2 linked regions of the Desulfurococcus amylolyticus Z-533 genome follow. The protein of the gene in region 2 interacts with the protein of the main gene of each other region in a pairwise test. Links are inferred from orthologs where the notes say so. Each region holds a gene or a part of one and is shown on either strand. Other genes may lie near its edges.

Region 1 (3,080 bases), 850 kb from region 2 along the record:
GTATGGCCAACTTACAATTTTGCTGCTGGTGTCGACGATTATTTAATGGGTGTAACACATGTCCTCCGCGCAAAGGAACACATATCGAATACTGTCAAGCAGAAATACCTATATAAGCACATGGGCTGGAAATACCCCGAGACAATACATTTTGGACGTTTATCATTAGAGGGTGTGATACTGAGCAAGTCTAAAATGAGAAAGCTAGTTAAAGAACAAGGTATCTCACCATATGATGACCCAAGACTCGGAACAATTAATGGGTTACGTAGAAGAGGCATTCTCCGTGAAACAATCTGGAAAATAGTTAAGGAAGTGGGAATCAAACCCATCGATGCCAAGATAAGCCTAGTTAATCTCTACGCTATCAACAGGATCCTAGTTGATCCAGTCGCGAACAGGTATATGGGTGTTGAAGAACCGGTTCCAGTAATACTAAAGGATGTGAAAGAGGAGCTTAAAGCACAAATACCAATACATCCATCAAGACCGGAGCATTACGAGTATAGGATACTGGATGGCTCGGTAATCCATATATCATCCAAAGACTTGGGAACACTGCTTCAAAGCGAACATAAAACATTCAGAGCCATGGGGCTAGCTAACTTTATGATAACGGAGCCAACGATATTGGATGGTAAGCCAGCATTCATAGCCAGGCTCCACAGTATTTCACAGGAAGATGCAAGGAAGCTAAATGCTCCAATAATTCAATGGGTTAGCAACGATGAGAAAACAGATTTATTCCTCCTGATCCCGAGTGGATCAGAGATCAGGGAAGCCAGGCTCCTAGTTGAAAAACGCATTATTAATGAAAAACCAGACTCCATTGTGCAATTATACAGGGTCGGGTTCATTAGAATAGATACTATCAAAGAGGAAAAAGTAATAGCCGTCTTCTCACACGAATAAGACCACCGGATTCATTATTATATGGAATGGAAAGTCGCATCAAAAGTAGTTTAAAAATTATTTAATGCCCGTAATTTATAAAGCCCTGACATTATTCTATATAGCTTGTAGACGACCACGAGTTAAGGGAGGAGGATGAACACATGCCTAAGCCGTTTTATGTAAAGTTCGAGGTACCGCCTGAGCTAGCTGATAAAGTATACCAGGCAATATCAAAGGTAAGAGAGACTGGTGGGAAAATCAAGAAGGGTACAAATGAAACAACAAAGGCTGTTGAAAGAGGACAAGCTAAGCTGGTTGTCATAGCTGAAGATGTTGACCCACCTGAAATAGTTGCCCACCTACCACTATTATGCGATGAGAAGAAGATACCATATGTCTACGTGCCAAGCAAACAGAAACTGGGCCAAGCAGCCGGTATTGAGGTGTCTGCTGCCTCTGTCGCAGTAATAGATGTAGGCGGAGCAAAGGACTTAATCGATGAAATAATTAAGAGTGTCCAGCAGATAAGGGCTCAGAGCGGCTGATAAAGGTAATCATCCCTTCATTGTTTTTTATATGAACAATAATAAATCCTCCCAGGACGACGAGGTTCTTGAACGATTAGTAAAACAGGTTTTCAAAACCGTTTCCAGCCTCGCCAAGCTGTCTCTGGTTTTATAATGGTTTGTATGTGTTGGTGTTAGTCTTCTGCTATTATTATATTATTGTATAATTTTTGCCGTGTAGGTGTTTCATCTTCTCCCTGTATCCTGCTAGTGGGTATAGGACTATGTCTCCCTTCCTATACTTTATAACGCTGCATCCGGCAAAGTACACCTCAGCCACTTCTATCACCAAAGCTAATTCTTCTTGAGTTTCCGTGAGCCGGTCTCGGGCGCACTACCCCTACCCCGCTTAACGCGGGGCTCGGGGCTATGGTTTCCAGTGATCACCGCCTCGAATATAGCTGAGGCTCGTAAACACTAAAGACTCATCACCAAGAAACAAAAGAGGAAACAAAACCCGTAAATCTCCAACCCCACCCTAAAAGACGGGGCTTTCAATTGTAAAACCCTAAAAACCTATAAAACGAAGACAGCATACCATCCTGGTTTCAGGCATCTACTTTTTGCTTGACAGCTTTCTTGCCTCTCTCTCAGTCTCCCTTAGTATAACTATATCCCCTATTCTCACTGGCCCCTTTATATTCCTTGTTATTATTCTACCTTTATCCCTACCCTCTAATACTCTGACACGCACTTGTATTATCTCTCCTGTAACACCTGTCCTACCAAGTATCTGTATTACTTCGGCTGGGAACCCTATCTCCTCTACCACGTTCACATCAGGCGACTTTAAAACTATCTTATTGTTCTCACTCATGGCCTCCACCACGATTTAAACACTATGCTTTTATATCAGAGAAAGGTATTTTAAAACCCTTGTAACCAATACATTGTGTTGACACTGGCTGGAAGAGAGGTGTTTACCTTGGTGAAGCAGGCTAAATGCGTGTTTTGTGGTGGAGACGTGGAGCCTGGAACAGGATTGATGTACGTGATGAACGATGGAACGATACTATGGTTCTGCAGCAATAAGTGTTTTAATAACTACAGGATGAAGAGGGATCCTAGGAAGTATAAGTGGACATTAAAGTATGGTCAGCAGACAAAGTAGGCCAGGTTATTTTGTTTTCACATCTGCTGAAACACCATACCGTAGAGGGGATCGCTCTTCCTCTTTATATCAATTATTTCTTTCAACACTAGTTTCTCATCATTGCTTAACTCATTACTAAAAGTTGTCAGCCAGTATTTAACGTGTTCACTTGGTATATCAGTATACAAGATATCGCCTTCATCTATGTGCCTACCCACCATTACCTTGCCCCTAATACTTATAGCTACTTGTTGCCCTACAAGCGCCTCCTTCAACACGTTATCGCGGTCGCGTATCTGCATTATTAAGCCAATGTTTCTCCCATCCTCTGTCATTAATGGATAGTTAGGCCTTATCCTGCCTCCCAGGACTTCTACTCCAACTATAACGGGTTCACTTCTCCTAAATACAGCCCCCGGTATAATCCTTATCTTACCTGGCCTTACTAGAGACTCTACCTGCCTCAGTCTCTCCCTCTCCCTGAATTCCTTGAACCATTTAAGGTATTCTTCGAGTAGCTGGTATAT
Region 2 (3,270 bases):
CTTGCTGTTCCTCAATAAATAGTTGCCGAGAAGATTTGTAGTAACGATGTTGACGCCGTTCCTGACATATACTACATCATCCTCAAGCTCCCGCCTACCGTTTTTCTCAGCCACTATAATAGTGTTCGAACCGTACACTATCCCTGATTTCTTTAAGTCATTTACCTCTATCCAGGAGACCTCCCTTAAATCCTGTGAAACCTTTATGAAAACCCTGGTATCGCCTCTACACGCAATGATATCAATGCTTCTAGCTGAGGTAGGGTATGAAAGAAACTCGACCCGGAAACCAGCTTTCCTCAGGGTTCTAGAGACTTCTTCAGCGATGTCCCCTGTACCCCTGTTTCTAGACAAAACAGACCCCGTTTTCTAAATTATGTTTAAACATGTTTAAAAGGGAATTTGTTTTCCATGTCTAAGCTACTTTCTCCTGTATATACTGTATATCATTGCATGATCTTTATCATAGGGTTCCAGGTGAACAACGTCGACTATCTCGAATCCCCTCTGCTTTAACGTCTCTATCTCCCTACGGTATACTTCACTAGGCTCCTTTGTCACATCAATGCTTCTAGCCTTTATTGCTAGAAGCAAGTATCCTCCATCCCTTAGAAATAGTAATGCATTGTCTGCGACTATAGCAGCTTGATCCGGTTGCGCAACATCCGCATATATCCCGTCAACTGTTTCAACAACATGCCTATATTCATGCGGCTTTCTAGCATCGCCTAGTATTGGATAAATGTTCTTTCTCACATCGGCAACTAATACTAGTTCCCTCATAACCCTGGGAGCGAATTCAACACCGTAAATTCTGCCTTTTAAGCCGACGATGTCCGAGATGTGACTGGCAGTGGTTCCAGATGCTATTCCAAGGTATAGTATTCTATGTCCCTCCCTGATCGGCTGCTCACTGAGACCATTGGCTAATGCACCAGCCAACTTGCTCCTGTATAGATTCCACTCCCTGTACTCGACATTGTTTATTCTATATAGTTTCTCACCATATACCCTGTGACCTGGAACCAGGTTCTTTGTGGCAAGTTTAAGGCTACCGTCATCAAGCTCTACAACGTATACCCCGTAGTATTTTTCATGTGGTTTTACCGAGACTGGTTGACTCACATGGATCACCTCCCACCCTTCCTCCTGGATTTAGGAGGCGGTCTAGGCCTCTTCTCCTCCTCTTTCTTTGGTGGAGGCTTAGGATATAGTTTCTTTATTTCTTCAACTCTCTCCTCGAGCTCCTTTACCAGCTTGTCTCCAGCTAACCTGCCACTGAAGTAGTCGATCTTGGCTGCTATCGATAATTTTGCAGCCAGCGCCCTGGCTATCTTACCTCTCTGCCACTTAGGGCTCTTATGTATGAATGGATGTTGGAAGATCACTCCATGCTTAGGCGGCTTGCCACCGGTTCTCAGGGCTCTGAACAATGCTTTCTCAGCACCCAGTACCTGTATGGTGCTTGCTGGCAGGACTGCTAGTTTTTCTAGCCCCCCGGCTAGACTCAGTAGCCTCGCCCCTAGTTTAGGCCCTACAAGCGCAGAGATATTCGGGGCAACCTCCTTCATTACTGCATCAATATACTCGTCCAGAGTACTTCTCAACTTGTAGAGATCCAGTATTATTCCAGCCAGTATCTTTATATAGTTCATGTCGAAATCACTTAGGTCAGCACCTATACTGTTCTTTGCCGCCTCAGCAAGCTTTCGAGCCTTTTCCTCGCTATACCCTAGTTTACTGAGGTTTTCCACAGTATAGTTAGAGCGGTGTCCCAGCTCATATACCAGCTTAGCGTACTCAGGGTGTTCCTTTACTAGTTCATCTAGTTCTGGGAAGTGGATGCTATACCATTCCCTGAGCCTCGCAACATATAGGTTTATTGTTTTATCTATGTCATCGGTCGCCCTTATCGCTTGCACAGCCAGTAAGTCCCTTTTCTGAGCCTCCTTCCTTAATTTCCTCCTCGTATACTCAAGCATTATGTTATGGAGCTTCTCGAAGAATTTCTCCTGCGAGTCAACGTATCCTAGTTTAACCGCTAATTCAGCGATATCCCCCCTTACATCTATGAAGATATTGTGACCTGGCACTATCTCAGGGCTTAGTCCATGAGTAGACGCTATTCTAGCTAGCGACAATGCTTCAACAATTACACTGGTTACACCGCTCTCCTTCAGCTTCTCCATTACCTCAGAATGCTGTAGCGTCTCCTCTCCTCTCTCAATGCTGAGCAGGTATTCCACGTTATCATCGATGCTCTCAGGTGACTTAGCATACGCTATTATTGAGCCGTCATCGCTTAAAGCAATTACCCCTATAACGCTCTCTACAAGATAAACCTTATTCATCACGATAACACCTGCCTTCCTAATTAAGAGATCAAATAAAACCATATTTAAATATCCCTAAACTATAACTATCATGTTAGGTGGTTCAATATGCCAAGCCATGGCTCGCTAACAAAGGCTGGGAAAGTAAGGAGTCAAACCCCTAAGATACCGCCTAAGCCGAAGAAGAATAAACCGCCTAGGATCAGGAATAAATGGGAGTATATCAGGAGGATTGAAAGCCCGCCCAAGGAGGCTGCTTAGAGATAAAAATTATTCTATAACGAGTTTCTTACCTAGCTTCCTACCTAGCTTAACAAGCATGTCTTTAACCATTGCCTCGAAACTCCACTCAGGCCGCCATCCCCATTCCTCCCTAGCAACAGAGTCATCGAGTGATTTAGGCCATGAATCAGCTATTGCCTGCCTGAAGTCTGGCTCGTACTCTACTTCGAAGTCAGGTATGTACTTCCTTATTTCATTGGCTAGTTGCTCCGGTGTAAAGCTGAATGCTGTGACATTATAACCCACCATGAGTTTAAGCCTGGATCTATCGGCCTCCATTAATTGTATCGCCGCTTTCACTGCATCCGGCATATACATCATCGGTAGCATCGTGTCCCTTCTCAGGTAGCACTTGTACTTCTTACCCTCTAGAGCATAGTAGAATATTTCAACTGCATAATCAGTTGTACCCCCGCCTGGCAAGGCTTCGCTACTTATAATACCCGGGTATCTGACTCCTCTTACATCAACCCCGTACTTTAACACGTAGTATCTTCCAAGTAGTTCGCCAGCGTATTTCGTTATACCGTACATCGTGGTTGGATCCATTATAGTATACTGGGGAGTACTGTACTTTGGAGAGCTGGGGCCAAATGCAGCTATCGAGCTAGGCCAGAACACTTTAATACCGTGCTCCCTTGCTGCTTCAAGCACG

The links.
Region 1: the proteins of SPHMEL_RS04895 (region 2) and rpl7ae interact in binary tests that used the Methanocaldococcus jannaschii proteins (3 or more experiments, as listed by UniProt). The link is inferred for Desulfurococcus amylolyticus Z-533 from one-to-one orthologs.

The regions. Positions count from the first base shown.
Region 1 is NZ_KI911318.1:90,541-93,620, reverse strand. Bases 1-2,747 are described here. They hold rpl7ae (50S ribosomal protein L7Ae), read left to right. Parts: upstream 1-1,055; coding sequence 1,056-1,439; downstream 1,440-2,747. Other genes in these bases: infB (translation initiation factor IF-2), read right to left, coding at 2,589-2,747; SPHMEL_RS00520 (50S ribosomal protein L24e), read left to right, coding at 2,386-2,571; SPHMEL_RS00525 (30S ribosomal protein S28e), read right to left, coding at 2,017-2,277; SPHMEL_RS07590 (hypothetical protein), read right to left, coding at 1,612-1,740; SPHMEL_RS00535 (glutamate--tRNA ligase), read left to right, coding at 1-912. Also shown: more of infB, read right to left, coding at 2,748-3,080. UniProt on the Methanocaldococcus jannaschii protein: Multifunctional RNA-binding protein that recognizes the K-turn motif in ribosomal RNA, the RNA component of RNase P, box H/ACA, box C/D and box C'/D' sRNAs.
Region 2 is NZ_KI911318.1:945,227-948,496, forward strand. The notes cover bases 242-3,178. They hold SPHMEL_RS04895 (hypothetical protein), read right to left. Parts: upstream 2,352-3,178; coding sequence 1,131-2,351; downstream 242-1,130. Other genes in these bases: SPHMEL_RS04885 (helix-turn-helix domain-containing protein), read right to left, coding at 242-354; SPHMEL_RS04890 (fibrillarin-like rRNA/tRNA 2'-O-methyltransferase), read right to left, coding at 421-1,125; SPHMEL_RS04900 (30S ribosomal protein S30e), read left to right, coding at 2,442-2,594; SPHMEL_RS04905 (NAD-dependent epimerase/dehydratase family protein), read right to left, coding at 2,604-3,178. Also shown: more of SPHMEL_RS04885, read right to left, coding at 1-241; more of SPHMEL_RS04905, read right to left, coding at 3,179-3,270.